Linked DNA regions of Idiomarina loihiensis L2TR. The protein of the gene in region 1 interacts with the protein of each later gene in a pairwise test. Links are inferred from orthologs where the notes say so. Each region holds a gene or a part of one and is shown on either strand. Other genes may lie near its edges. The genes, in order: recR and recO.

The links.
Region 2: the proteins of recR (region 1) and recO interact in binary tests that used the Escherichia coli proteins (3 or more experiments, as listed by UniProt). The link is inferred for Idiomarina loihiensis L2TR from one-to-one orthologs.

The regions. Positions count from the first base shown.
Region 1 is NC_006512.1:1,969,571-1,986,264, reverse strand. What follows is about bases 5,637-8,338. They hold recR (recombination mediator RecR), read left to right. Parts: upstream 5,637-6,535; coding sequence 6,536-7,141; downstream 7,142-8,338. Other genes in these bases: htpG (molecular chaperone HtpG), read left to right, coding at 7,207-8,338; IL_RS09490 (YbaB/EbfC family nucleoid-associated protein), read left to right, coding at 6,193-6,519; dnaX (DNA polymerase III subunit gamma/tau), read left to right, coding at 5,637-6,161. Also shown: IL_RS09525 (energy transducer TonB), read left to right, coding at 1-4; IL_RS09520 (tetratricopeptide repeat protein), read left to right, coding at 8-1,306; IL_RS09515 (HvfB family MNIO-type RiPP peptide maturase), read left to right, coding at 1,381-2,190; IL_RS09510 (HvfC family RiPP maturation protein), read left to right, coding at 2,183-2,938; IL_RS13840 (hypothetical protein), read left to right, coding at 3,005-3,127; IL_RS09505 (response regulator), read left to right, coding at 3,163-3,540; IL_RS09500 (adenine phosphoribosyltransferase), read left to right, coding at 3,557-4,090; more of dnaX, read left to right, coding at 4,116-5,636; more of htpG, read left to right, coding at 8,339-9,120; adk (adenylate kinase), read left to right, coding at 9,238-9,885; IL_RS09470 (MAPEG family protein), read left to right, coding at 9,961-10,368; IL_RS09465 (alpha/beta fold hydrolase), read left to right, coding at 10,378-11,166; IL_RS09460 (MATE family efflux transporter), read left to right, coding at 11,183-12,571; bifunctional phosphoribosyl-AMP cyclohydrolase/phosphoribosyl-ATP diphosphatase HisIE, read right to left, coding at 12,568-13,176; imidazole glycerol phosphate synthase subunit HisF, read right to left, coding at 13,173-13,970; hisA (1-(5-phosphoribosyl)-5-[(5-phosphoribosylamino)methylideneamino]imidazole-4-carboxamide isomerase), read right to left, coding at 13,952-14,689; and 3 more genes. UniProt on the Escherichia coli protein: May play a role in DNA repair. It seems to be involved in an RecBC-independent recombinational process of DNA repair. It may act with RecF and RecO.
Region 2 is NC_006512.1:864,430-875,132, forward strand. What follows is about bases 1-2,879. They hold recO (DNA repair protein RecO), read right to left. Parts: upstream 1,853-2,879; coding sequence 1,148-1,852; downstream 1-1,147. Other genes in these bases: acpS (holo-ACP synthase), read right to left, coding at 1-381; pdxJ (pyridoxine 5'-phosphate synthase), read right to left, coding at 381-1,109; era (GTPase Era), read right to left, coding at 1,856-2,773; rnc (ribonuclease III), read right to left, coding at 2,770-2,879. Outside these bases: more of rnc, read right to left, coding at 2,880-3,459; lepB (signal peptidase I), read right to left, coding at 3,456-4,376; lepA (translation elongation factor 4), read right to left, coding at 4,380-6,191; IL_RS04140 (SoxR reducing system RseC family protein), read right to left, coding at 6,295-6,738; IL_RS04145 (MucB/RseB C-terminal domain-containing protein), read right to left, coding at 6,738-7,703; IL_RS04150 (sigma-E factor negative regulatory protein), read right to left, coding at 7,708-8,295; RNA polymerase sigma factor RpoE, read right to left, coding at 8,314-8,892; nadB (L-aspartate oxidase), read left to right, coding at 9,038-10,639; IL_RS04165 (hypothetical protein), read right to left, coding at 10,636-10,703. UniProt on the Escherichia coli protein: Involved in DNA repair and RecF pathway recombination.

The DNA.
Region 1 (16,694 bases):
CTAAGAAATGAAATATACAATAAAAACATTTGTTAGTGCCCTGGCTTTTGCTTCGGTAATGTTGATGACAACGGCCCAGGCTTCGGCTCAGGACCTTGGTTTCAGCATTCCGGATAAAGAGACCGTTGAGGCGCAGAAGAAAGCTCGCGACAATAAAGCTGCTTCGCAGAGTATTGGCCGGGCAATCATGGATGCGTTTGAACTGTATGAAGAAGATAAAATCAAAGAAGCAATAGCGGTTCTCGAAGAGCAAGAGCCGGATCCGGGTTACGACTCGGCATACTTAGCCCGCTTCCTTGGTAACCTTTATGCAGCAGACGAGCGCATGGGTGATGCTTTGAGCGTTCTGAAAAGTGCAGTCGACCAAGACGTTCTAGGCTGGAATGATCAGGCCGCGGCTATGAAACTGGTAGGTCAAATTAGCCTGCAAGAAGAGAAGTACGAGCAAAGTCTTGAATACCTTAGAAAATGGGTTCAGTTTACAGGCGAACGTGATGCTCAGGTGTTCTTGTATATGGCTAATGCGCATTACCAGATGAAGAACTTTGCTCAGATCATTCCTTTTGCCCGAGTGGCTTTACAAGAGTCAGAGAAACCTGACAAGAATATCTACAACCTGATGATGGCGTCTTACTATGAGCGTAAGATGTATCCTCAGGCGATAGAGGTTCTTGAAGAAGGTTTGAATAAGTTGCCGGAGCAAACTGGCTGGTGGCCTCAGTTAGCGCAATTTTATATGTTAGAAGAAAACTTAGATAAGTCTCTTCAAACTATGGAAATCGCGTATTTGGCAGGATACCTGGATACGGAGAGTCAGTATAAAATGCTGGTTCAGTTGTATGATAACGAAGGTATTCCGTACAAAGCGGCCTCTACTATGGAGAAGCATGTAGAAGCGGGTGATATCGAAAAGACAGCGAAAAACTTTGCGACCATCGCTAACAGCTACCATCGTGCTAAAGAACTTGAGAAAGCCGTTTCCTGGTATGAACGCGCAGCTGAGTCAGCTGAAGAACGTGATGACAAAGGTGAGTACTACCGCAAGCAAGGTAACTTGATGCTGTTAAATGAACAGTATATTGCGGCAGCAACTCCCCTAAAAAAGGCTCTGGATTATTTGGAGCGTAATGAAGAAGGTCGTGTGTACATGTCATTAGCGGAAGCGTATTTCTATGGTGGTGACTATCGCCAGGCTATGCGTTATGTTGATGAAGCTGCAACCTTCGATGGTCAACGTCGCAGTGCTCGTAGCTGGAAGGGTTATATTAAGTCTACAGCTAAACGAAAAGGTATCGATCTCGATTAACCACTTTTCGTTTTTATAACTGCATAGTAAAACCCGGCCACAGTGTCGGGTTTTTGTTTTCTGGGGAGAGAAACATGAGGTCTAATTCGGTCGGTCTTGGCTTAAGAAACGAGTTGCTTGACGCTGCTTTAGCTGGAGATATTGATGCGGATTTTCTTGAGATAGCCCCTGAGAACTGGATACCTTTTAAAGGTTCCCGTCTGGAAAAACTCGCCCAAATAGCCGGAAAATATCAACTGACCTGCCATGGCTTATCGCTTTCTATTGGCAGCCAGGACTCGTTGAGCCAAAGCTTTCTGAAAGATGTGAAGCGCTTTTTGAATGACTTTGATATTGAAATTTACAGTGAGCATTTAAGCTATTGCTCTCATAACGGCCAGTTATACGATTTACTGCCTATTCCTTTTACAGTCGATGCCGTTGCCTATGTTGCCGAACGAATTAAGCAAGCTCAGGATAGGTTAGGGCAAGCTTTAATATTGGAAAACGTCTCTTATTACGCGAGTCCCTCTCCGGAACTTACCGAATTAGAATTCATTAATCAGGTTCTTGAGGCAGGTGATTGCAAACTTTTACTCGATGTAAATAACGTTTTTGTGAACAGTGTAAACCACAGCTATGACCCTTATGAATTCATCGATGGCCTGCCTTCTGAGCGAATTGTCTACGGACACATAGCCGGACATCACGAAGAATACGAAGATCTTTATATTGATACTCATGGTGCCAGCGTAAAAGACGAAGTTTTCCAGCTTCTGGATTATGCTTATGGGCGGCACGGCGTTTACCCTACTTTGTTGGAAAGAGATTTCAACTTCCCTTCGCTGGAAGAGTTAAACCAGGAGTTGAACAGGATAAAAGCGATACAGGCTCGCCATGAGTAAAATGACTTTTAAAGAAATTCAAAATCGCTTTGTGGAACAGTTAAAAGCGCCGGAAAAATTCGTAGACGAAGCTTGGCTGGATGAGATAGAAGCGCGGCGGCTGGCTGTTTATCAGCGATTACTGCGGAATAATATCTTTCGTTTTATTGATAGTGCATTCCCTGTACTCAAAAAGCTGGCAGCGGAAAAAGAATGGGCAGAAACCAAAGAGCGGTTTTTTCGTACCTTTTCTTCTCAGTCACCATATTTTACTGGTATTGCGGCAAGCTTTGTTGAGTACCTGCAATCTCATGACGAGTTGTTTATCTTTGCAGCTGAACTGGCTCACTATGAATGGGCAGAACTGGCGGTAGAGCAAAAGCCGTGGCCTGAAAATTATATTAATCCGGCAGAGGCGCTTGAGAGTGACACTCTGATTGCACTTAACCCGACAGCTATGGTGTCGTCATATCAGTACCCGGTTGATGAAATAAGCACTGAGTTTCAGCCTCAGGAACCCTTGGCAGAACCGCGTTTTTTGATCGTGTTTCGCGACAACGGCGATAAGGTTCGCTTTATTCGCACTAATGCGATGACTTTTTTACTGTTAACAGAGCTACAAAATAGAGAGAGTATTCAACTGAATAGCTTACTCGAGCTTTTGCCTGAATTACTCCCTCAATGGCCCAAAGATCAGCTACAGCAAGGGGCCGAACAGACTTTAAACAGACTAGCCGGGCAGCACTTGATATTGAAGGTAAAGAATTGAATTCAACTTTTATCGTTGTCGAGGATCGAGTATGATCAGCCCCGATTTCATCAAGAGGTAAAAGTTATGTCATCAGAAACCTTTAAAGAACCGGCAGGCAAACGATTTTTGCTTATTACGGCAGTGTTGTTTTTATTCTGGGCCTGTTTACCGCTGGTTCTGCGTTTAACACAAATTCTTTCTTCTTAAATACATCCTCATTAACTATCAGGTAAACGACATTTATGTCAGTCACTTTGCTCGTTGTCGAGGATAAAGACAAAACGCTTGAGTCTATTTGTAGCGTGATAAAGCCACTTGGCTTTGAGGTTACTGTAGCCCGGGATGGTTTAGATGGCTTAAGCAAAGCGAAACAGACCTACTTCGATATTGTTTTGCTTGACCACAAAATGCCGGTTATGGACGGTTTGTCTTTACTGAAAAACCTGCGCGATTTAGACGCTTATCACCGTACTCCATTGTTGTTTATGTCAACTCAGGATTTGGTAGAGATAGAGCCAAAGGCATTAAAGGCCGGTGCGACTCAATGTCTGGCTAAACCTTTGAACGAGGATTTTCTGCTGGATACGCTAAAATCCTGGGCGGTGCGCTTTGTCGCATAATGATGAGACTAAGATTATGGAATCAGCCACGACTGATATAAGGGACTCTATTGGTTCCATTCCGGACTATCCTAAGCCAGGTATTATTTTCCGGGATATAACGCCTTTACTGCAAAACCCGGATGCGTTTAGATTAACCATTAATACGTTAAAGCAACGCTATGCAGGGCAGGGCATAACACAAATTGCTGCTGTTGAAGCCCGTGGCTTTATTTTTGGTTCCGCATTAGCCTATGCCATGGGGTGTGGAGTTACTTTGTTAAGAAAGCCGGGGAAGTTACCCGGTAAAGTGACACGTCAGAATTATGAGTTAGAGTACGGTTCAGATGAATTGCAAATGCATGAAAACGCTTTGACTGAAAACGACAGAGTGCTAATTGTCGACGATTTACTGGCTACCGGCGGAACCGTGGTAGCTGCAAGTCAGTTGATTAAGTCTTCCGGCGCAGACGTTGTAGAAGCCGCTTTTGTGGTCTCTTTACCTGAGCTCGGCGGTGAAGATAAATTGCAGCAGGCCGGCGTTGCGTGCTATACCTTATGTCAGTTTTAATGAAACAGAGTTAATAATCCATCCTATGAGTTATCAGGTACTGGCAAGAAAATGGCGACCTTCGCAGTTTGCAGAAGTTGTCGGCCAACAACATGTTTTGAAGCCGCTTGAGCACGCGTTAGACAAGCAGCGGCTTCATCATGCTTATCTGTTTACCGGTACCCGCGGGGTTGGTAAAACCACCATTGCACGAATCCTGGCTAAAGCACTGAATTGCGAAGAAGGTATTACGGCAACGCCGTGTGGCAAATGCAGTGCCTGTCTTGAAATAGAGCAGGGACGGTTTGTTGACTTGCTGGAAATTGATGCAGCATCAAGAACCAAAGTTGAAGACACCCGCGAGTTACTTGATAACGTCCAGTATCGGCCCACCCGCGGCCGCTATAAAGTGTACTTAATTGATGAAGTGCACATGCTGTCACGGCACAGTTTTAATGCTCTGCTGAAAACACTGGAAGAACCACCGGAGCACGTAAAGTTCCTGCTGGCGACCACCGATCCGCAGAAGCTACCGGTTACCATTTTATCGCGTTGTCTGCAGTTTAATTTAAAAGCCTTGTCGAACGACGATATTACGCAGCAGCTTAGCTATGTTTTATCGCAGGAACAGGTTCAGGCTGATTCCGAAGCGCTGCCACTGTTGGCTCGTTCTGCCCGTGGCAGTATGCGCGATGCGCTTAGCTTAACCGACCAGGCTATTGCCCAGGGTGGCGGTTCGGTTAGTATCGACAGTGTCAGACGTATGCTCGGCAACGTGCCCGTGGCCGATATTGCCGCATTACTGGAATCTGTTCTCGAAGGGGATGCAGAAGCTGTAATGCAACGTGTGGACAGTATGGTATCCATGGTACCGGACTTGAGTTCGGTGCTGGTCGAGCTACAAAGCTTATTGCATCAGCTGGCGTTGGTTCAGCAAGTACCCAGTGCCGCTAATGTGTTCGAAAACAGTGATGTCCTGAAACCATTATTGCGACGCATGCCGGCTGAACTTATTCAGGTTTTTTATCGCACGGTTCTGGAAGGTCGCCGCGAGCAGGCTTACGCTATAGACGCACGTAGCGGACTCGAAATGACTTTATTGCGGCTGCTGTGTTTCCGCCCGGCAGAAAAGGGCGATTACAACATTACTGAACCAGACTCGTCTGCTGTTGATATGCCTGAGTCGAAGCTAACGGCTCCTGCTCAGGAAGTGACTGAGACTGAAGCCGGGTCTGTAGCAGAAGTAACACCGCAGGCAGGACCAGAGCCGCAGCCTGAAGCGGAATTATCGGAGCCTATGCAACCGTCTTATAGTGAGCATGAAGAGCCTCCTGAATTTAATTACTCTGAACCGGATGATGATGCGGGCTTCTATCATAATGATGCGCCTCCGTATCATATGGAAGAGGCCGCTAAGTCGGAGCCAGTACCTGAGCCAACAGCAGATCAAACAGCAGAGCCAACGCCTGAGCCAGCGGCGCAGAGCAGTTCTGGCGTAGCCGATCTTTTACGCGTGCGAGAGCAACTGGCTGAAAAAAAAAATCCCGACAATAGCAACAAAACATTAAACAGCCAGACAGAAAACAGCTCGCCGGTGGCGTTAACTGTTCCGGCAGAAGCCGAACCAGAAGCTCAACCCGAGCATCAGCCGGAATCAAAAGACGAATTAAACGAAGAACTGCCAGAATTAAATGACGATATCCGCGAAGCCGCCGAAGTTGATAAATGGAGTGCCATGATAGCAGGCATGGACATTTCCGGGCTGGCTCGTCAGGTGTTGTTAAACTCCGAACTGCAAAAGCTGGGCGATGACGACTGGCTGATTCTGGTGGCTGAAGAACAAAAAAGTTTATTGAACGAATCGACCAGCCAGGCCGTCAGAGAGTCTTTGGCCGGGTTATTAGGGGCGACTGCAAGGGTAGACTTTAAAGTTGGCGTGCCGAGCCAGCCAACACCTTTAATGGTGCAACAGCATATCAATGAATACCGTCACCAGCGCGCGTGTGAAATATTACACGGAGACGCCGGCGTACAAGACTTACAACAAAGGTTTCAAGCGCAAATTGATGAGTCATCAATTCAGGCGCGTTAATTTTTTAAAAGCTTAAACGAGGAATAAAATTATGTTTAAAGGTGGAATGGGTAACATGATGAAGCAGGCGCAACAAATGCAGGAGCGCATGCAACAAGCCCAGGAAGAAGTCGCCAATATGGAAGTGACCGGTGAAGCCGGTGCAGGCCTGGTTAAAATTACCATGCTGGGTAACCACAACGTAAAGCGCGTAAGCATTGACCCAAGCCTAATGGAAGACGATCAGGAAATGCTGGAAGACTTAATTGCTGCAGCGACCAACGATGCTGTGCGTCGCGTTGAAGAAACCAGCAAAGAGCGCATGTCTGAAATAACCGGCGGTATGGGTTTACCTCCGGGCTTTAAAATGCCTTTCTAAGTAGTAAGGTCAGTTAATGAGTATTAGTCCGGCAATCGATCAACTGGTCGAGAATTTAAAACGTCTACCGGGTGTTGGCCAAAAGTCAGCACAGCGTATGGCGTTCCATTTGCTTGAGCGCGATCGCGGTGGAGCCTCAAGGCTTGCCGAGTCTTTGCAGTCGGCGGTGGAAAAAGTCGGCCACTGCGAGTGTTGCCGGACCTTAACCGAAGAACCCTTGTGTCGCATTTGCAGCAATCCTATGCGGCGCGAAAATGGTGTGCTTTGTATTGTTGAAACACCCGCCGACGTATTAGCCATTGAACAGACCTCTCAATTTCAGGGGCGTTATTTTGTGCTGATGGGGCATTTGTCTCCGCTGGATGGTATTGGGCCGGCGGACATTGGTCTGGATGAGCTGGAGCGGCAACTGCAGAGCGAGCCGGTGGAAGAAATTGTGCTGGCGACTAACCCGACTGTGGAAGGGGATGCTACCGCGCACTATATTGCCGACATTGCCGCGCAATTGAATATCAACACCACCCGAATTGCTCACGGGGTGCCAGTAGGCGGTGAGCTGGGTTATGTCGATCAAACCACACTGGGTCACGCCTTCAGTGGCCGAAAACAATTTTCCCGATGACTTGAAAATGTCTCCTGCGCCCCCATTGTTATTGCCATAGGTAATAACAGCAGGAGAAATATACTATGGCGGAAGCCGGTCAAATGGAAAAACATGGATTTCAGACAGAAGTAAAACAATTGCTTCACCTGATGATCCATTCCTTGTATTCCAATAAAGAAATTTTCTTACGCGAATTGGTCTCTAATGCGTCCGACGCAGCAGATAAATTGCGCTTTAAAGCCTTAAGCGACAACTCTCTGTACGGTGACGACAGTGACCTGCACGTTCGTGTTTCTGTTGATAAAGACAGCCGCACTATTACCATCAGCGACAATGGCGTTGGTATGACGCGCGACGACGTGATGAATAATCTGGGAACCATTGCCAAGTCAGGCACTGCGGAGTTCTTTGGTCAGCTGTCCGGCGACGAAGCAAAAGACAGTAAGCTTATCGGTCAGTTTGGTGTTGGCTTCTATTCAGCCTTTATTGTTGCTGATGAAGTTACCGTAAGAACCCGTTCAGCATTAGATAAAGACGCTCGCGGAGTCGAATGGCGCTCGCAAGGTGAAGGCGATTTCGAAATTGCTGACATTGATAAAGCCCGTCGCGGCACGGACATTATTTTGCACCTGAAAGACGATGCCGATGAATTCTTAGATGAAAATCGTCTGCGCGGCATTATCAATAAGTATTCAGAACACCTGAGTATCCCGGTTCAAATGTGGAAAGAACCGGTACCTGAGTCAGAAGACGACGAAGGCAACAAAGTGGAAGGGCAGCCCGGTGAATGGGAGACTGTAAACTCAGGTCAGGCACTCTGGACTCGTGAAAAGTCAGACATTACGGACGAAGAATACAAAGAGTTCTATAAGACCGTAGCGCACGACTTTGATGAACCACTGCTGTGGAGCCACAACAAAGTTGAAGGCACAACCGAATACACTAATTTGCTGTACATTCCAAAACGCGCTCCGTGGGACTTATGGAACCGCGAACAACAGCACGGCGTTAAGCTTTATGTTAAGCGTGTTTTCATTATGGACGACGCTGAGCAGTTAATGCCGACTTACCTGCGTTTTGTGCGTGGTTTGGTTGACTCAAATGACTTACCGCTGAACGTTTCGCGTGAAATTTTGCAGGATAATAAAATTACCCGTGCAATGCGTAATGGCAGTACCAAAAAAGTACTGCAAATGCTGAAGAAGCTGGCAAAAGACGACAAAGAACAGTATCAACAGTTCTGGGATACCTTCGGGAATGTGCTGAAAGAAGGTCCGGCGGAAGATCACACTAACCGTGAGCGTATTGCCGAACTGCTACGTTTTGCTTCAACGCATAACGACGGTGCAGTGCAGTCAGTCAGCCTGGACGACTACATTGAGCGTATGAAAGAAGGTCAGGATAAAATCTTCTACATTGTTGCTGACAGCTACGAAGCCGCCAGAAATAACCCTGCACTGGAAATCTTCAACAAGAAAGGCATTGAAGTGTTGCTGCTTTCAGAGCGCATTGATGAATGGTTGATGAGCCACCTGACTGAATTTAAAGAGAAACAGTTGCAGTCAGTGACTCGAGGTGACCTTGATTTAGGCGAACTGGACGACGAAGAAGACAAGGCCGAGCAGGAAAAAGCCGAAGAAGCCTTTAAAGAAAACCTGGAACGCTTTGAAAAAGCCTTAGGTGATAAAGTTAAGAAGGTTCGTGTGACTAACCGCTTAACCAACTCGCCGGCCTGTATCATTACCGATGACAATGATATGAGTACGCAAATGGCTAAGTTGATGGAAGCCGCCGGTCAGGCGGTTCCTGAAACTAAGTACATCTTTGAAGTAAATCCAGAACATCCGTTGGTTCAACGCATGCTGACCAAAGAGGATGATACCTTCAAAGAATGGGCTGAAGTGTTATTAGATCAGGCCACTTTAGCGGAGCGGGGCAACCTGAAAGATCCAGCCTCCTTCGTTACCCGCCTTAACAAATTAATGCTTAACGCTTAATTTCGTATCAACCGCTGTGGGTAAGTCATTGCCTGCAGCGGCTTTCTGCGCTTGTAATAGCCCGCCTGTCAGGGTAAAGTTCGGGGCAGACTTTTGAATCATGCAAAGAGGTTTTCTATGCGCATTATTTTGTTAGGCGCCCCGGGAGCTGGAAAAGGAACTCAGGCACAATTCCTGATGAATACTTTTGGGATCCCTCAAATTTCCACCGGTGATATGCTGCGTTCAGCAATTAAGTCCGGTTCGGAACTGGGTAAAAAGGCCAAACAAGTTATGGATGCCGGACAGTTAGTGTCGGACGACATCATTATCGAATTGGTCAAAGAACGAATTGCAGAGCCAGACTGCCAGAATGGTTTTTTACTCGACGGTTTTCCAAGAACCATTCCGCAAGCCGACGCGATGCGCGATAACGGTATCGAAATTGATTACGTGCTGGAATTTGATGTTCCGGACGAAATTATTGTTGATCGCATGAGTGGTCGCCGTGTCCACCCTGGTTCCGGCCGTGTTTATCATGTTGAGCACAATCCACCGAAAGTGGAAGGCAAAGATGACGAAACGGGTGAAGATCTGGTTGTGCGCCCGGATGATCAGGAACAGACGGTTCGTAAACGCCTTTCGGTTTACCACGAGCAGACGGAACCTTTGGTAGAGTATTATCAAAAGCTGTCTGAAGAAGGTAAGACGGAGTATCACAAAATTGATGGTACGCAACCCGTTGAAAGAGTCAGTGAGCAACTGGGCGATTTGCTCAGAAAGTAATTTTTTACTAAAAGGCTCACATGGTGAGCCTTTTTTAATGAAGCCAGGCCCCAACGAATAACAAGAGGCATTCCAATGACATCTCAACTAACAATAACCGGCTTTTATGCGGGCATTTTAACGCTTATTTATCTTGTTTTGGCTGTGAACATTATCCGTTTGCGCTGGAAACACCGGGTAGGTTTGGGCACCGGTGAAGCGGAAGAGCTCAATGTTGCAGTGCGTATCCACGGTAACTTTATTGAGTATGTGCCTCTGGCGCTTATTCTGTTTGCTATGATGGAAGTACAACACGCTCCGATTGCTCTGCTCCATGGGTTGGGTATTGCGTTAGTCGTTGCTCGCTTATGTCACGCTATAGGGTTAACCCGCAGTGTCGGCGTGAGTTTGCCCCGCACCATTGGGGTATTAACGACTTTTGCCGTTTTATTGTTAGCTGCTGGCTTTGGTATCGGTCAGTTTGTTGGTGTCAGTTTATTATAAAGTGAAGCTATGTCTGAATTAGAATCAGGTATTCATCTGTACGGCGAACAACAAAACCCACCGGTTGTTTTGTTGCACAGCTCGCAGAGCGCCAGTAGCCAGTGGCGGGCGTTAATAAAAGAGTTAACCAGCACTCACTTTGTTATTGCGGTTGATTTGCTGGGGTATGGGCAGGCGCCTAACGTTGAGTTTACGGCAAACTTTCGACTGGAGCAGGAACTGCCCCGTATTATTAGCGCGGTTGAGCAACTTGCGTTATCCAGGCCTGTGCAACTGGTTGGTCACTCCTACGGCGGCGCTGTTGCATTAAAACTGGCGCTGGAAAAGCCATTTAAAATTTCCGATGTGGTTGTCTACGAACCTGTTGCCTTTCACGTATTACCGGATGATTCTCCGGGAATGCTTGAAATACAGGAGATCAGTCACGCTATGCACGGTAAAGACGCAATAGAATGCACACGCACCTTTGTCGATTACTGGAATGACGCCGGATATTTTGATGCTTTGCCTGAACGCATTCAGCAAATTATGGTCAGCCAGGCTGCTAAAGTGGCTCTGGACTTCGATGCCTTGCTTAACGAACCCCGACGCCTGGAAGACTACCGCGGGGTAGGGCAAAGCGTTCTGCTGCTGCAGGGCGAACACACTCGTCGCAGTGCAAAAGCTGTCGCAGAGGCTTTATCGACGATACTTCCTGATGTTCAACGAGACTCCGTTGGAGCAGGGCATATGGGGCCTTTGACTCATCCGGCTGATGTGAATCAGCGTATCCTGCAATTTTTGCGTAAGCAATCCTAACCCAGAGAAAACGCGCGTGAACTGGTGGACGAATAATAAAGGCGAATTTAATAAGCTGGCTAAACTGACCGGTCCTATTCTTGTGGCTCAGTTAACTCAAATGTTAATGAGTGTCGTGGATACGGTTATGGCTGGGCGCAAAGGGGCACTTGACCTAGCCGCTGTGTCGGTCGGCGGCAGTATTTTTGTACCAGCAACTTTATTGGTGTTTGGTCTGGCGCTGGCATTAGCGCCCATTATCTCTCATCTGGACGGTTCAAATTCGCACCGACGTATCGCCAATATACTGCAACAGGGCTTATACGCCTGCGCCATTGTCGGGGTGATTACTCTAATTGGAATGTCCTCGGCGCCCTGGTTGCTGGACATCATGGAAGTTGAAGACGACTTTCGCGCCATTACGCTGGACTATTTGTTTTACATCTCCTGGGGCATACCGGGCTTTGTTATTTACGCGGTACTGAGAAACTTTTGTGAGGGCTTGTCGAACACCATGCCGTCGCTGATCATTGGTTTTATCGGGCTATTGATAAATATTCCGGCAAACTACATTTTTGTTTACGGCAAGTTTGGTATGCCGGAACTGGGTGGCGCTGGCTGTGGGCTGGCGACAGCCATTGTTTTGTGGGGTATGGCGCTTTCAATGGTTGTTTATACCTTTACCGCCAAACGTTACAAGCGGTTACGTCTGCTCCGGCGCTGGTATCGACCTAACTGGGACGACGTTACCTACGTTATCCGTATCGGTTTCCCTATTTCCATGTCGCTCTTTTTCGAGGTCAGTCTGTTTGCTGCTGTGGCGTTATTAATTGCGCCGCTGGGGCCGACTGTGGTTTCTGCTCATCAAATTGCACTGAACATAAGTTCGTTAGTGTATATGGTGCCGCTGAGTATCTCTATGGCGGTGACTTTACGGGTTGGCTTTGCGCTGGGTGCGGGTAATCCGAAAAACGCCATGTTGAGCTTTAAACTCGCGATGCTGTTTGGTGGCGTGTTTGCGGGCGTTAACGGTTTAATTATGTATCTGGGTGGTGGTTGGTTAGCCAGCCTTTACACTCCTGATAAGGATATTATTAATCTGGCAGCAACGCTGATGGGGCTGGCGGCTATTTTCACTGTGTCGGACACCTTCCAGGCCATTTCCATTGGCACTCTGCGTGGCTACAAAGACACTAAATACCCAATGATATTGGCCTTTATTTCGTACTGGCCGTTTGGCTTAACCGTTGGTTATATTCTGGGGCTGACCGACTGGGTTGTGCCAGCCATGGGCGCGGCAGGCTTCTGGATTGGCTTTATTAGTGGCCTAAGTGTCGCAGCGGTACTCTTGTCATTGCGCCTACGCCGCGTATCCCGCCGATACGAGCGTAAGCATTTTCGTGAGCAGTTAAACAGCGCCGCTTAACCGCGGCGCTTCGCTAATACCTCCAGCACATCGTCCAAACTAAGCTCATTGGCCCGTAGCGCAACCAGCAAGTGGTAGAGTAAGTCGGCGCTTTCATTAGCCAGCTCGTCTTTATCGGCAGTTGCCGCTGCCAGAGCGACTTCCACGCCTTCTTCCCCAACTTTTTGAGCCACACGTTTTAATCCCTTAGAAAATAGGCTGGCAGTGTAACTTTCGTTGGTATCTGCGCCTTTACGGCTGGCAATGAGCGAGTCAAGCTCATGCAGCAAGGGTTTAGGTGCCTCGGCAAAACAACTGCGGTTACCTAAATGGCAGGTAGGGCCATCGGGTATAGCCTGAACCAGTAATGCGTCATAATCACAGTCCGAATAGATGCCCTCAAGCCGGAGGTAGTTGTTTGAGCTTTCGCCTTTAGTCCATAAACGTTCTTTACTGCGGCTGTAAAAAGTGGTTTTACCGCTTGCTAAGCTTTCCTTAATGGCTTCTGTACTCATATAGGCCTGCATTAACACTTCACCGGTTAGAGAGTGTTGTACTGTGCAGGGCAGTAAACCTGACATTTTCTCCCAGGCCAACTCGTCGATGTTATTCAAATCAATTTTCATGTCGTCTCCTGAAGCGCTTCAATGGGGCGAACCGCAATATTATTGGCTGCCATTGCGGCTTTCACTTCGCTGATACTGAATAGGTTCTTGTGAAACACCGAAGCCGCAAGTGCACCATCTACCTGCGCCTTTTGAAAGGCATCAACAAAGTGCTGAATCTCGCCGGCTCCGCCTGAGGCAATTAAAGGCACCGAGCAATGCCCGCGCAATGCCGACAGCTGTGCAATATCGTAACCTTGACGCACGCCGTCCTGATTCATGCAGTTCAACACAATTTCACCGGCGCCACGGGAAATGACTTCCTGCAGCCAGTCTTTGGTCTGCCATGCCGATTTGTGCGACTTGCTTTCGTCACCGGTAAACTGGTGCACTTCGTATTCACCGGACTGTTCGTTATAAAAGCTGTCTATGCCAATAACAATGCACTGCTGACCAAATTCCTCAACCAGGGTATTAATTAAATTTGGGTTAAGCAGGGCAGGCGAGTTAATGGAGATTTTGTCCGCGCCCATAGATAGCATGGTTTGTGCGTGCTCAACCGAACGAATACCGCCAGCAACGGTAAAGGGAATGTTGATTTCACGAGCAACCCGCTCAACCCAGGACTTATCTACCGTACGGCCGTCTGCAGATGCGGTAATATCGTAAAATACCAACTCGTCAGCGCCGCTTTCTGCGTAACGCTTTGCCAGCGGCAAAATATCACCAATAATTTCATGGTTACGGAACTTCACCCCTTTAACTACCTGTCCGTCGCGAACGTCCAGGCATGGGATTACGCGTTTTGCCAACATGCTAATGCCTCCTGCATAGTGAAAGCGCCGGTAAGTAACGACTTACCCAATATAACCGAGTCACAGTTTACGGCTTTCAAATCTTTAAGATCGTCTAAGCAACTGACGCCGCCGGACGCTTGCCAGACGACCTGCGGATAAAGCTGCTTATAGCGTTTATAAAGCTCAACATTGGTGCCTGTCATGGTGCCGTCTTTACTGATATCGGTGCAGAGTACATGACGGCAGCCTAAATCCAGGTAGCGGTTGAGAATGTCATCCAGTGTATGCGTGCTGGCCTGTTGCCAGCCGTGGGTAGCGACCATGGCATTGCCACTCTGATCAATATTCACATCCAGCGCCAGTACAATTTTTTCGCCGCCATAGGCCTGGAACCATTGTTTTACGGTATCTGGCTGGTTAACCGCGGTGGAACCAATTACGGCACGTTCAATACCGGCGTCAAACAAGGCTTCCAAATCCTCGGTTGTACGAATTCCGCCGCCAGCCTGACACTTCATACCTGAATCTGAGGCTAGTTTAGCCAGCAGTTTCTGCTGGCGCTTGTCCGGGTCTTTAGCGCCGTCTAAATCAACCAAATGCAGCCATTCGGCACCGGCCTGAGCATAGAGTTGGGCCTGACCCAGCGGGGTTAAATCAAACTCGGTTTTTTGCGCGAAGTCGCCCTGATATAGGCGTACCACTTTGCCGTCAATTAAATCCAGGGCAGGTATCAGCATAATGTTAACTCCAGAAAACGTTTCAGCAGAGCTTCGCCAGTCTTACCTGAACGCTCAGGGTGAAACTGCGCACCAAAATAGTTGTTGTGACGTATCATTGAGGCAAAACGCTCACCATACTCGCTGCTGGCTATAGTGTACTCATCAACTGCTACAGCAAAACTGTGCACGAAATAGCAGTAGCTGTCGCTCGTGTCGACTAACGGGTTATCTGCGGTCGGCTGCAGGGTATTCCAGCCCATATGCGGCAAAGGCAGACCAGAATCGCGCAGGCGTTTGGTTTTTGCCGGAATTAAATTCAGGCAGTCAACGTCACCTTCTTCTGAGTGTGAGGTCAGTAACTGCATGCCCAGGCAAATACCCAGCACCGGCTGGGTTAACTCCCGTAGCGGCTCCACGAGTTGCTTGCGCTGTAAGTTACGCATAGCTGCGGCAGCGGTACCTACGCCAGGCAAAATGACACGGTCAGCGGCGCGTATTTGTTCTGCATCATCGGTAATAAGCACTGAGTAGCCCAAACGTTCAACCGCAAAGCGGACAGATGTCAGGTTGGCACACTCGGTATCGACAATCACCACATTCATGCCAGCATCCCCTTACTTGAAGGCAACTGTTGGTCTCCGGTTTTGGTAATGGCCTGACGCAGTGCCCGGCCAAATACCTTAAACAGGCTTTCGACCTGGTGGTGGGTATTACCCTCGGTGGTCGATAAGTGCAAGCTCATTGCCATGGCGTCGGTTAACGAGCGGAAGAAGTGCTCGACCATTTCGGTGGATAACTCGCCGACTTTGTCGCGGGTGAAATCTGCTTCCCATTTCAAATAGGGGCGTCCGGATAAATCGATCAGACATTCCGCCCGGCATTCATCCATAGGCAGAGCAAAACCAAAGCGACCAATGCCGCGCTTGTCGCCAAGCGCTGAGCGCAATGCCTGACCCAGCGCCAGAGCGGTGTCTTCAATGGTGTGGTGATCGTCAATGTGCAAATCACCCTTAACCTTAACCGAAAGCGAGAAACCGGCGTGTGTGGCTATCTGCTCAAGCATGTGGTCAAAGAAGCCAATGCCGGTATTAAATTCGCGCGGTGTCTGACTGTCTAAATCAACCTTAATGTTAATATCCGTTTCCCGTGTGGTGCGGGTAACCGAAGCGGTGCGTGGGTTGTCCAGTAGTTGGTGAACAATGGCATCCCAGTTGAGTTCGCTACGACTGTAACGCAGGCCTTCAATGCCCATGTTTTCAGCCAGTTGCAGGTCGGTTTCACGGTCGCCAATAACGTAGGAGTTGGTAAAGTCCACACGGCCTTCTTTCAGATACGACTTTACCAGCCCAAGCGCAGGCTTACGGCAGCTGCAGTTATCACTGTCAAAGTGAGGGCAAATCAAAACGTCTTCAAACCGAATGCCTTGCGACTCAAACACCGCCATCATTAAGTTGTGGGGGGCATCAAAATCGGCCTGAGGAAAGCTATCCGTACCCAGGCCGTCCTGGTTGGACACCATCACCAGCTGATAACCCGCCTGTTGCAGTTTCAGCAAAGCCGGCACGACGTTCGGTTCAAACACCAGCTTTTCAAGGCTGTCCAACTGCTTGTCAGTGACTGGCTCTTCAACCAGAGTCCCGTCACGGTCAATAAATAAAATAGGCTTCTGGCTCATGAAAAATAGTCCTTCAACTGTTGAATCAGTTCGTCATTTTCGGCGGCGCTGCCAATGGTTATGCGAACAACGTTTTCCAGCCCCCGCTGCGCCGACTGATTACGTATTAATAGGTCGTTATCGGTAAGTGATTTCACTAAACCAGCGGCATCTTCACACTGATAGAGTAAAAAGTTCGTGTCACTTTCCGATACCAGGGTCAGTGGTGTTTGCTCTAAGGCTGTTTGCACACGGTCGCGCTCGGCTAATAAGGTTGCTACCTGTTGCTGCAGCCGTTCAAGCGAGCTTGTCTGCAAAGCCTGAACCGCAATTTGCACTGTCGGGTCTGGCAAAGGGTAAGGTGCCAGA
Region 2 (10,703 bases), 1.1 Mb from region 1 along the record:
CTAGTCTGTTTCTAAAATAACCGTTGCTACCGCGTAGTGCTTTTCGTCACTAATGGATAAATGACTACCGCTGATGCCCTGCTCTTTTACCCATTGTGCCGCGGTTTCGGTGAAATGCCACTCGGGTTTACCGTATTCATTATGCACTACCTGCATATGCTGAAACGACAGTCCGGCGGAAATACCCCGGCCAAAGGCTTTGGAACAGGCTTCTTTAGCAGCAAAACGTTTGGCCAGAAAAGCGGCTTCATCAACCGAGGCTGTCATTTCTTCCTGTTCTTTTGGCGTTAACACGCGTTTCACTAAACTGTTGCCACGCGCTAAAGACTGCTCTATACGGGCTACTTCAACAATGTCAGTACCTAAGCCCCAAATTGCCATTAGCGTGCCTTATCTAAAATATTGCGCATATCGCGCACAGCCTGATCCAAGCCAACCAATACCGCACGGGCAATAATCGAATGACCAATGTTCAGTTCACAAACTTGTGGAATTTCCGCCACCTCTAATGTGTTGTGATAATGCAGACCGTGACCTACATTCACCTGCAAACCAATAGAATGCGCGTATTCTGACGCTTCCATTAAGCGTGCCAGTTCAACGGTACGCTGCTCTTCAGTTTCGGCCTCTGCGTATTGCCCGGTGTGCAATTCCACAATGGGCGCACCGGCTTTTTTAGCGGCGTCTATTTGCTCATGGTCAGCGTCAATAAACAACGACACCTGAATACCTGCATCACTTAAGCGACGAGTAGCATCGGTGATGGTTTCTAACTGACCGGCAACATTCAGGCCACCTTCTGTAGTCAGTTCCTGGCGTTTTTCCGGTACCAGACAACTGTAGGTAGGTTGCGTTTTTATCGCTATATCGAGCATTTCCTCGGTAACAGCCATTTCCAGATTCATGGGGACGTTCAATGTCTGCTTCAGCATAGCAACGTCGCGGTCAGTAATGTGGCGGCGGTCTTCACGCAAATGAATGGTAATGCCGTCGGCACCAGCTTGTTCGGCAATAGCTGCCGCAGCTACCGGGTCAGGATAACGGACTCCACGTGCGTTACGCAACGTGGCCACATGGTCAATGTTAACGCCCAGGCGTAAACCTTTCATTATTCAGCTCCTTTCGCTTTCGGCTAGTTCTTCGTAATTCACTGACGCTTAGTGCCCCGGAACAATTCACGACTGCGCAGCGGTTTATCACCTAAGTAAACCGCTAAGGCGTCACGCATAATATATTTTAGCAGTCTTAAGCGGTTTTCGTCGTCAACGTCCCACGCAGCCAGTTTTTGAATATCCGCCACAGAGTATGCTCGTTGTTGATTATCTCTGGCTTGGGTCACAAAGCCATGATCGGGAATAAAATAGCACCACTTCGAGTCGGACAGCACATTACCGGTGTCGGCGTCATAATGCCAGTCAAACGCCGCTCCCAGATGCTGTAATAACTGCCATTCAAACTGACGCAAAGCTGGCTCTACGCGCTCGCTGTTGGTCATGTTTTGTAAGGCCGACAAGTAGCTTTCAAAAAGCTCGGGGGCTTCAGCTTCTGTAGGCACCAGCCGTTGAATTAACTCGTTGAGGTAAAAGCCACTGTAGAGTTTATCACCCTGCAACAGCAGCTTTTGAGTGGTTTGCTGCGGTTCCAGCAAGGTTAAGGTTTTTAAGTCGCTGCGCCCCTGAAACTCGGCCAACAGTGGCATAAAAGGTTGTGCTAAACCGCGCCAGGGGCTTTTCGGGCGCTTAGCGCCTTTTGCCACCACCCGGACCCGTCCTTTATCTTCAGTGAACAGATCCAGAATAAGACTGGTTTCCTGATAGTCCCAACGATGCAACACCAGTGCTCGCTGCGCCACCGATTAATCTTCCCGGTAGCCCAGACTTTTTAACGCTCGTTCGTCGTCCGACCAGCCAGATTTTACCTTAACCCAAAGTTTCATCATGACTTTGTTGTCCAGCAGTTTTTCTAGATCGCGCCGGGCTTCGGTGCCTATGGTTTTCAGTTTGCTACCGCCTTGCCCGATAATCATCCGCTTCTGCGCTTCGCGTTCAACCAGTATTAAGGCATGAATATGAGTGGTGCCTTTTTCAGACTGACCAAACTGCTCAATTTCCACTGTCGTTTCATACGGCAATTCGTCACCGGTAAAACGCATAAGCTTTTCACGCACAATTTCTGCCGCCATAAAGCGCACAGAACGGTCCGTTACGTAGTCTTCAGGGTAATAGTGGTAGCCTGGCTGCAAATGCGAGCGAACAATTTTTCTCAGCTCGTCAACATTGTCGCCGTGTGTTGCCGATATGGGCAGAATGGCATCAAACTTATGCTGTTCATTCAGCCACTGCAAATGCGGTAATAAGCGTTCTTTGTCTTTCAATTGGTCAACTTTATTAACCAATAACACTACTGGCACTTTACTGCGCTGAATTTTCTCCAGCACCATTTTGTCGTCTTCTAACCACTTTAGGTTTTCAACCACAAAAAGCACTAGGTCCACGTCTTTCAAGGCGGAGGATGCAGTCTGGTTCATCACGCGGTTTATCGCACGAGGTTCCTGTTTGTGCATACCAGGCGTGTCGACATAAATAGCCTGACAGCCATCGTCGGTATCTACGCCTAAAATACGATGACGGGTGGTCTGAGGTTTATTCGAGGTAATACTGATTTTCTGCCCCAGCAACCGGTTAATCAGTGTGGATTTCCCCACATTCGGACGACCAACAATGGCGACAAAGCCGCTGTGTTTATTCTCGTCCAGTTCTATATCCAGCGTCATGCGCTCTCCTGCAAATGTTCTAATGCGGCCGTTGCTGCAGCCTGTTCGGCTTTACGGCGGCTGGTACCTGTGCCTTTAAAAGGGCTTTCGATACCTTCTACAGAACAGTTTACGGTAAATTGTTGATTATGCGCCTGCCCCTGCGTAGCGACCACGTCGTACTCAGGTAAAGGCTTCTGACGCGCCTGCAGTAATTCCTGCAAGCGTGTTTTCGGATCTTTCTGGCTGGTACCAGGTTCAATCAAGGTTAACTGGGGTTCGAACCAGTTAAGAATGACCTGTCGAATGGTATCCATGTCACTGTCCAGATAAATGGCACCAATAATGGCTTCTACTGCATCGGCAAGAATGGACTCGCGACGATAACCGCCGCTTTTTAGCTCGCCCTGACCCAGCGACAAAAAATCGCCCAGTCCCATTTTTTTTCCAAGCTTCGCCAAAGAACGACCACAAACTATGGCAGCGCGCATGCGGCTTAAATCGCCTTCTGCTACTTTGGGGAATTTTTGATACAAAGCTTCAGCTATCACCAGACCTAAAATAGAATCGCCCAAAAACTCCAGGCGTTCATTGTGCGTTGATGAAGCACTACGGTGGGTCATTGCCTGATGCAATAAACCCTGCTGTTCAAAGCTATAACCAACAATTTTTTCCAGTTCCGTTAAAGGTGGTTTGGGCAAACTCACTCAATACTCCCTAGCCTTTCAAATCGAACTCCCGTAGGAACCCACGACGGCAACCAACTATCGCTACTGCGATCCATTTCAAAACTCATCCAGATGAATACCGCTCTGCCAACCAGCAACTCTTCGTCAACAAAGCCCCAATAGCGGCTGTCACGAGAATTATCGCGGTTATCACCCATAGCAAAATACTGGCCTTCCGGCACCACCCACTCGTCTTTCTGTGTGCCCGGCTGATTAAAATACGACATAGTCCGTGGCGCAACACGTGGGTCGATAAGAATTTCGTGGCTTACATCGCCTAACTGTTCTTCATAAGTGCGTAAAGGTGACGAACCAGAGAAATACTCACCATCTTCTTTTAATGAGGTGGATACCACCTTCATTTCTTCACAGTCTTTCTCGCCAACGGCACACGCAGGCTGAATATAAAGTGACTTGTTTCGGTAAATAATACGGTCGCCAGGCAAGCCAATAACGCGTTTTATGTAATCTATGCTCGGTTCTTCCGGATATTTAAATACGGCGATATCGCCGCGTTCAGGCAACGAGGTATCCACCAACGTCTTTTGAAAAAGCGGATCTTTAATACCGTAGGAAAACTTTTCTACCAGAATAAAGTCGCCCTTTAGTAAGGTTGGCATCATTGAGCCTGACGGTATCTGAAATGGCTCGTATAACAATGTACGAACCACCAGTACTAAAGCAATCACTGGAAAAATAGACTCGCTCAGCTCCATAAGTTTAGGCTGAGGTGCCAGTGTGTCAATTTGCTGTTCGGTTAAAGCCTTGGTTGTTTTGGTCTCAACCTCAGCAATAACCGCTTTACGCTTTGGCTTCAGTACTCGCGCATCGTAAAGCCATAACAACCCGGACAGAACGGTAATAACGGTTAAAATAATTGAAAAATAATTGGCCATTTCCTATTTGCCTACTTTTAAAACCGCAAGAAAGGCTTCCTGAGGTACTTCTACGTTACCCAGGTTCTTCATGCGCTTTTTACCCTCTTTTTGTTTTTGTAAAAGCTTCTTCTTACGACTAATGTCGCCGCCATAACACTTCGCTGTTACGTTTTTACGCAACTGCTTGACCGTCGAGCGCGCAATAACATGGTTGCCAATGGTCGCCTGAATGGCAATATCAAACATTTGTCGTGGAATTAACTCACGCATTTTATCAACTAACATGCGGCCGCGCCCTTCAGCGTGATCACGGTGAGTGATCATTGCCAGCGCATCTACCCGGTCGCCGTTAATCAGTATATCGACACGAACCATGTCCGCAGGTTCAAATTTCTTGAACTGATAATCCAGTGAAGCGTAACCACGACTGGTCGATTTTAACCGGTCGAAGAAATCCATAACCACTTCTGCCATGGGCAGCTCGTAAGTTACCGCAACTTGTTTACCATGGTAAGCCATAGCCGTTTGTACGCCGCGCTTATCAACGCACAAGGTAATCACATTACCCAGAAACTCTTGCGGAACCAGAATATTGGCTTCCACAATAGGTTCGTAAATGGTTTCAATATCGTTAACCGCTGGCAAGTTCACCGGGTTATCCACTTTGACTATGCTGCCATCGGTCTTTTCAACTTCGTAAACAACCGTTGGTGCCGTGGTAATCAAGTCTATGTCGTACTCACGCTCTAAGCGTTCCTGAATAATTTCCATGTGCAGCATGCCAAGGAAACCACAACGGAAGCCAAAGCCAAGTGCCGCAGAGTTCTCCGGCTCATAAAAAAGCGACGCGTCATTTAACGACAATTTCCCCAAAGCATCCCGGAACGACTCATAGTCCTCTGAGCTGATTGGGAACATACCTGCGTAAACCTGAGGTTTGACTTTTTTAAAGCCCGGTACCGGCTCTTTTGCCGGGCTCTTCGTATTGGTTAGAGTATCACCGACCGGTGCGCCCAGAATGTCTTTAATACCCGAAATAACATAGCCCACCTCACCAGTGTGTAAAATACCGGTTTCGTGAGGTTTCGGGTCAAAATAACCAACTTTATCAATTTGATACGACTGACCAGTAGACATTACTGTCATTTTCTCGCCGGCACGCAACGTTCCGTTGCGGACGCGAACCAAAGAAACAACCCCCTGATAATTATCAAACCAGGAGTCAATAATCAGTGCCTGTAATGGCTCTTCTGGTTCGCCCTTAGGCGGCGGTATTTGCCGGACAATGCGCTCAAGCACGTCGTCAATACCTAAACCAGTTTTAGCCGAACACTGAACCGCGTCTACGGCTTCAATGCCCACAATGTCCTCTATTTCCTGTGCAACGCCCATAGCATCGGCCTGCGGCAGGTCAATTTTGTTCAATACCGGAACAACTTCCAGGTCCATTTCAATAGCGGTATAACAGTTTGCCAAAGTCTGCGCTTCAACACCCTGAGCTGCATCAACAACCAGCAGTGCGCCTTCACAACCCGCCAACGAACGCGAGACTTCATAAGAGAAGTCAACATGCCCTGGAGTATCGATGAAGTTTAACTGATAGGTTTCACCATCTTTAGCCGTGTAATAAAGGGTTACGCTCTGCGCTTTAATCGTAATACCCCGCTCACGCTCCAAATCCATGGAATCGAGTACTTGCTCAGCCATCTCACGGTCAGTCAGTCCACCGCAATGCTGGATCAAGCGGTCGGACAAGGTGGATTTACCGTGGTCAATGTGAGCGATGATCGAGAAGTTACGAATATTACTTTGCTTGAACGCCCTATTCGGCATTGATGATACCTCTGTAAAACTGAATTCTGGAACTTAAAAAATTAGTCCCGATCATACTCATGTTAGCGGCAAGAACAAAGGACTTTATGACAGTTCAGGGGTTTCAGTGCTGAACTTCAGCCGCGACGGTTTCCAGTTTGACCATTGCATTGACTTGAATGTCACGTTTACGGAACCAGCGTTTTAGTCCCCAGAAGGTAAAAGCAAAGCCAGCAAAGGACAATAAAATAACAAAACCTTCGGGTAACGTGCCTGTGTTTTCCAGTAGCACAGCTAATAGCAACAGTGTCAGTATAGGTAAACCGTAGAGTAGTAGAGCAAAACGTGTTACTGCGGTTTCCGGTACTTCTAATTGCACCTGGTCGCCGGGACTAAACGTTTGTTCGGTAACCACAGTAAACTGCGCATTTCGGTCGGCAAAAACTTTACTTAAAATGCCAGCGCCACAGTTAGATACCTGCGCGCAACCCGAACAGGCCGTTTTTAACTGAGTGGTAACGGTTACGCGGTTGCCATCAACCGCGGTTACTTCTGCTACTTCTTTCATTATTTAACTTCCGCCGCTATGCGTTGAGCCATGGTTAAAGGTACCTGACCCACCACTGTCACAAGAAAGTTATTATAACGCTTTGAGAACAAAGTGTGTGAAGAAGATAGAGCGAGATCGGTTTCCATACCTTCTGTTAGCTCAGCCACATAAACCGAGTACTCAGCAAGACCATCAGAAAACAAATAATGGTCAACCGGCGTTGCATCAACAACGAGAGTATGGCTTTGCTGGCTTAACAATTTGAATCCGCGCGGTGCCCACCGCGGCCCAACACTGTAATTTGTTGCACTTTGTACCCGAAGATCTTTTAACAGCGGTGGCATTTCAATATTGCTTATTTCTTTGGTTATTTCGGGAGCGGTATCACGAACCGATAAACTGGTTAATTGCATTTGCTCCACAACATCGCCGGACTGATTCATCATGATCATTTTAAGCGGCATACCGTGCTTGCGGTCAATCCATAGTGCATAGCTGTAACGCTGATTATCGCGGCTTAAAATACGAATATGCTGGGCATTACGACCTAAAACCCGTGCGCCACCACCCACCATAACTTGATAACTATGGCTAAGACGCTCAAAGGGTTGAGAAAATGCGGCCGGAAAGATAGCAGTAATAGTATCGGACTCTAGCGCGTAATTACTGGATGAGGTATTAAAGTGGGCAACCTTGTTATTCACTCTTAAGATGCGAAAGTCCGGACCATTCATTTGAATTAACAGTTCGGTACTTCCTGTCTCCGGATCGTTGCCCTGTAGCCATTGATAAGGCTCAATTTGATCACCATGTACATGAACTAAAGAAGCCTCAAAATTCAGTTCAGTTAAAGCTTCTGCCATACGGTTGAACCAGTCAGCGCCACTTTCTGCTTGTTCGTTAGTCTGCTGTGCGCTTACCGAGAAGGTGCCGGCGAATAAAACAGCGCCACATAAAATAGACCGATACAACCGAGTTATCATAGCCTTAATTACCTTTGTTGAGCTCCTGCTCTGACTGCTCATCTTTTTCTGCTTGCTCTGTTTTCTGCTGCAACATCAATTGTTGTTGATGATCAATCAGGTATGACTGAACCTGACGGCGTCTTTGCTGATCGCTGATTTGCGACATTGGCTCAACACGATTCAAGCTCACCGGCTCACGGCCACCACCAATGGGGCTGGTCAGCAGAGTAGGTTCTGCGCTGCTACCATCGGGTGTCGCGGGTTGCTGATAAGTTTGCACTGTCATCACCGCAACCACGGCCACACTTGCTGCAACGGCAACTTTGGCGAAAGGCTGGAACCAACGTGAAGCCGCTTTATTCTGGCTCTTAGAGCGACCAAAACCTGGCTTAACGACATTGGACTCCTGGCTTACGCTAACACGAACACGCTCGCTAATATCAAGGCTGATATCCGAGTTTAAGTCACCTTTTATTGCCGCGTGAATAACACTGTAACGGTGCCACTCCTGCTGAGCCTGTTCATCTTGCAACAGTGCTTCAATTTCATCGGCATTGATGAGTTGTTCATCAAACAACGCGGATGTTGATTCTGATTTATTCCGAGACATAGATGCCCCTCTGTTAGTTTACCGTTCCAGCAACGGTCGGAGTTGATTATCTATTGCTTCCCGAGCGCGAAAGATGCGAGAGCGGACAGTACCTATAGGACAATCCATTTCTAGCGCAATTTCCTCGTAACCGAGACCTTCAATTTCCCTTAAAGTAATTGCCCGACGTAAATCATCCGGCAATTCATCAATTGTTTTTAATACCACATCTCGAATCTCATCAGAGAGCATTTGCCTTTCCGGAGAGGCGCTGTCTCTTAGCGCACCGGCTCCTTCATAAAACTCTGCGTCTTCTGCATCAATGTCAGATGCGGGCGGTTTTCTACCTTGCGAAACTAAATAGTTTTTCGCCGTATTCACCGCAATTCGGTACAGCCAGGTATAAAAGGCACTGTCGCCACGGAAGTTCGGTAACGCCCGATACGCTTTTATAAACGCTTCCTGTGCAACATCAGCTACGTCGCCCTGTTGTTTGACATAACGCGATATCAAACTCATGACTTTATGCTGATACTTTTTTACCAGCAGATCAAAAGCTCGGTTATCACCTTGTTGTACTCTTTCGACCAGCTGTTGGTCACTCACCTGTTCGCTCATCCGAGCCTGTTCTCCCTTAACCCAGGAACTGCTGGAACTGGCGGCCCGTCCTGTTTCTTACTGACTGTGACAGAGCCGCATGTAAAAAGTTCGCAAAAATATCGTCAAATGCGTAAAATCGTTCAAAATTCACATTGAGTACTTTATGGAACCTGTTGCAAATTATCAATGCGATGTACTGATTATTGGTTCGGGAGCCGCGGGATTAACTACCGCTTTACAGTTGGCCGATAACTTAAACGTTACGGTACTAAGTAAAGGCCCGCTGACTGAAGGCTCAACCTTTTACGCGCAAGGCGGCATTGCCGCAGTATTCGACGAAAACGACAGTATTGAGAGTCACATCGAGGATACCTTAATTGCCGGCGCCGGCCTTTGCGATCCCGAAGCCGTTAAGTTTACCACAGAAAACGCGCGCGCAAGTCTGCAATGGCTGATTGATGCCGGCGTGGGTTTTGATCAAGTCGAGTCTAAAGACAGCAACCCAGCGTACCACCTGAACCGTGAAGGCGGTCACAGTCATCGACGAATTCTGCACGCAGCAGATGCCACCGGCAAAGCGGTACAGACAACATTGCAGAAAAAAGCAATGGAGCATCCAAATATTCAGGTGCTGGAACGATACAACGCGGTCGATTTGATCACGGGTTCTCGTATCGGTAAACCTGACGGTTGCTATGGAGCTTATGTCTGGAGCCGTCAGAAAGAACAAGTGGAAACCGTTGCGGCAGGCTGTGTGGTATTGGCTACGGGCGGTGCAAGTAAGGTATATCAGTATACCAGTAACCCGGATATTGCCAGCGGCGACGGTATTGCCATGGCCTGGCGCGCAGGCTGCAGTGTGGCCAATATGGAATTTAATCAGTTCCATCCAACCTGTTTATTTCACCCCAACGCGCAGAGTTTTCTATTAAGCGAAGCCTTGCGTGGCGAAGGCGCTTTGCTGAAACGGCCCGACGGAACTCGTTTTATGCCGGACTTTCATGAGTCTGCTGAATTGGCTCCGCGCGACGTGGTTGCCCGCGCTATCGACTTTGAAATGAAGCGTCTGGGTGCTGACTGCATGTATCTGGATATTTCTCATAAACCGAAAGACTTTATTCAGCATCACTTCCCTACCATTATGGAAAAATGCTTGTCGCTGGGTATTGATATCAGCAAACAGCCGATGCCGGTTGTTCCTGCGGCCCATTACACCTGTGGCGGTGTTAAAACCGATATGAACGCAGCGACCGATTTACCCAACTTGTATGCTGTTGGTGAGGTTGCCTGCACAGGTCTGCACGGAGCCAATCGCATGGCTAGCAACTCGCTGCTGGAATGTCTGGTTTTCGCCCGTGCGGCGGCTAAAGATATTTTATCTAAACGCCCTCATCAGAAGGCCTTAAATCATATTCCCGGTTGGGATGAAAGTCAGGTAGGCAATTCCGACGAGGAAGTTATAATTCAACATAACTGGCATGAGCTACGACTGTTCATGTGGGACTACGTTGGCATTGTGCGTACCACCAAGCGTCTGGAACGGGCCCTTCACCGAATTCAGTTGCTACAGCGCGAAATTCACGAGTATTACTCGAACTTCCGCGTGAGTAACAATTTACTGGAGTTACGTAACTTAGTGCAGGTATCAGAGCTTATTGTACGAAGCGCTATTAGTCGTAAAGAAAGTCGCGGCTTACATTATACTCTCGACTACCCTGACACATTGCCGGATCCTCAGCCTACGGTGCTGACACCGAAAAGTTAAGGCTCTGACAACTGTTGTAACTGGCGCCGCAGTTTTATCTGCTGCGCCTTTGACAACTGAAACC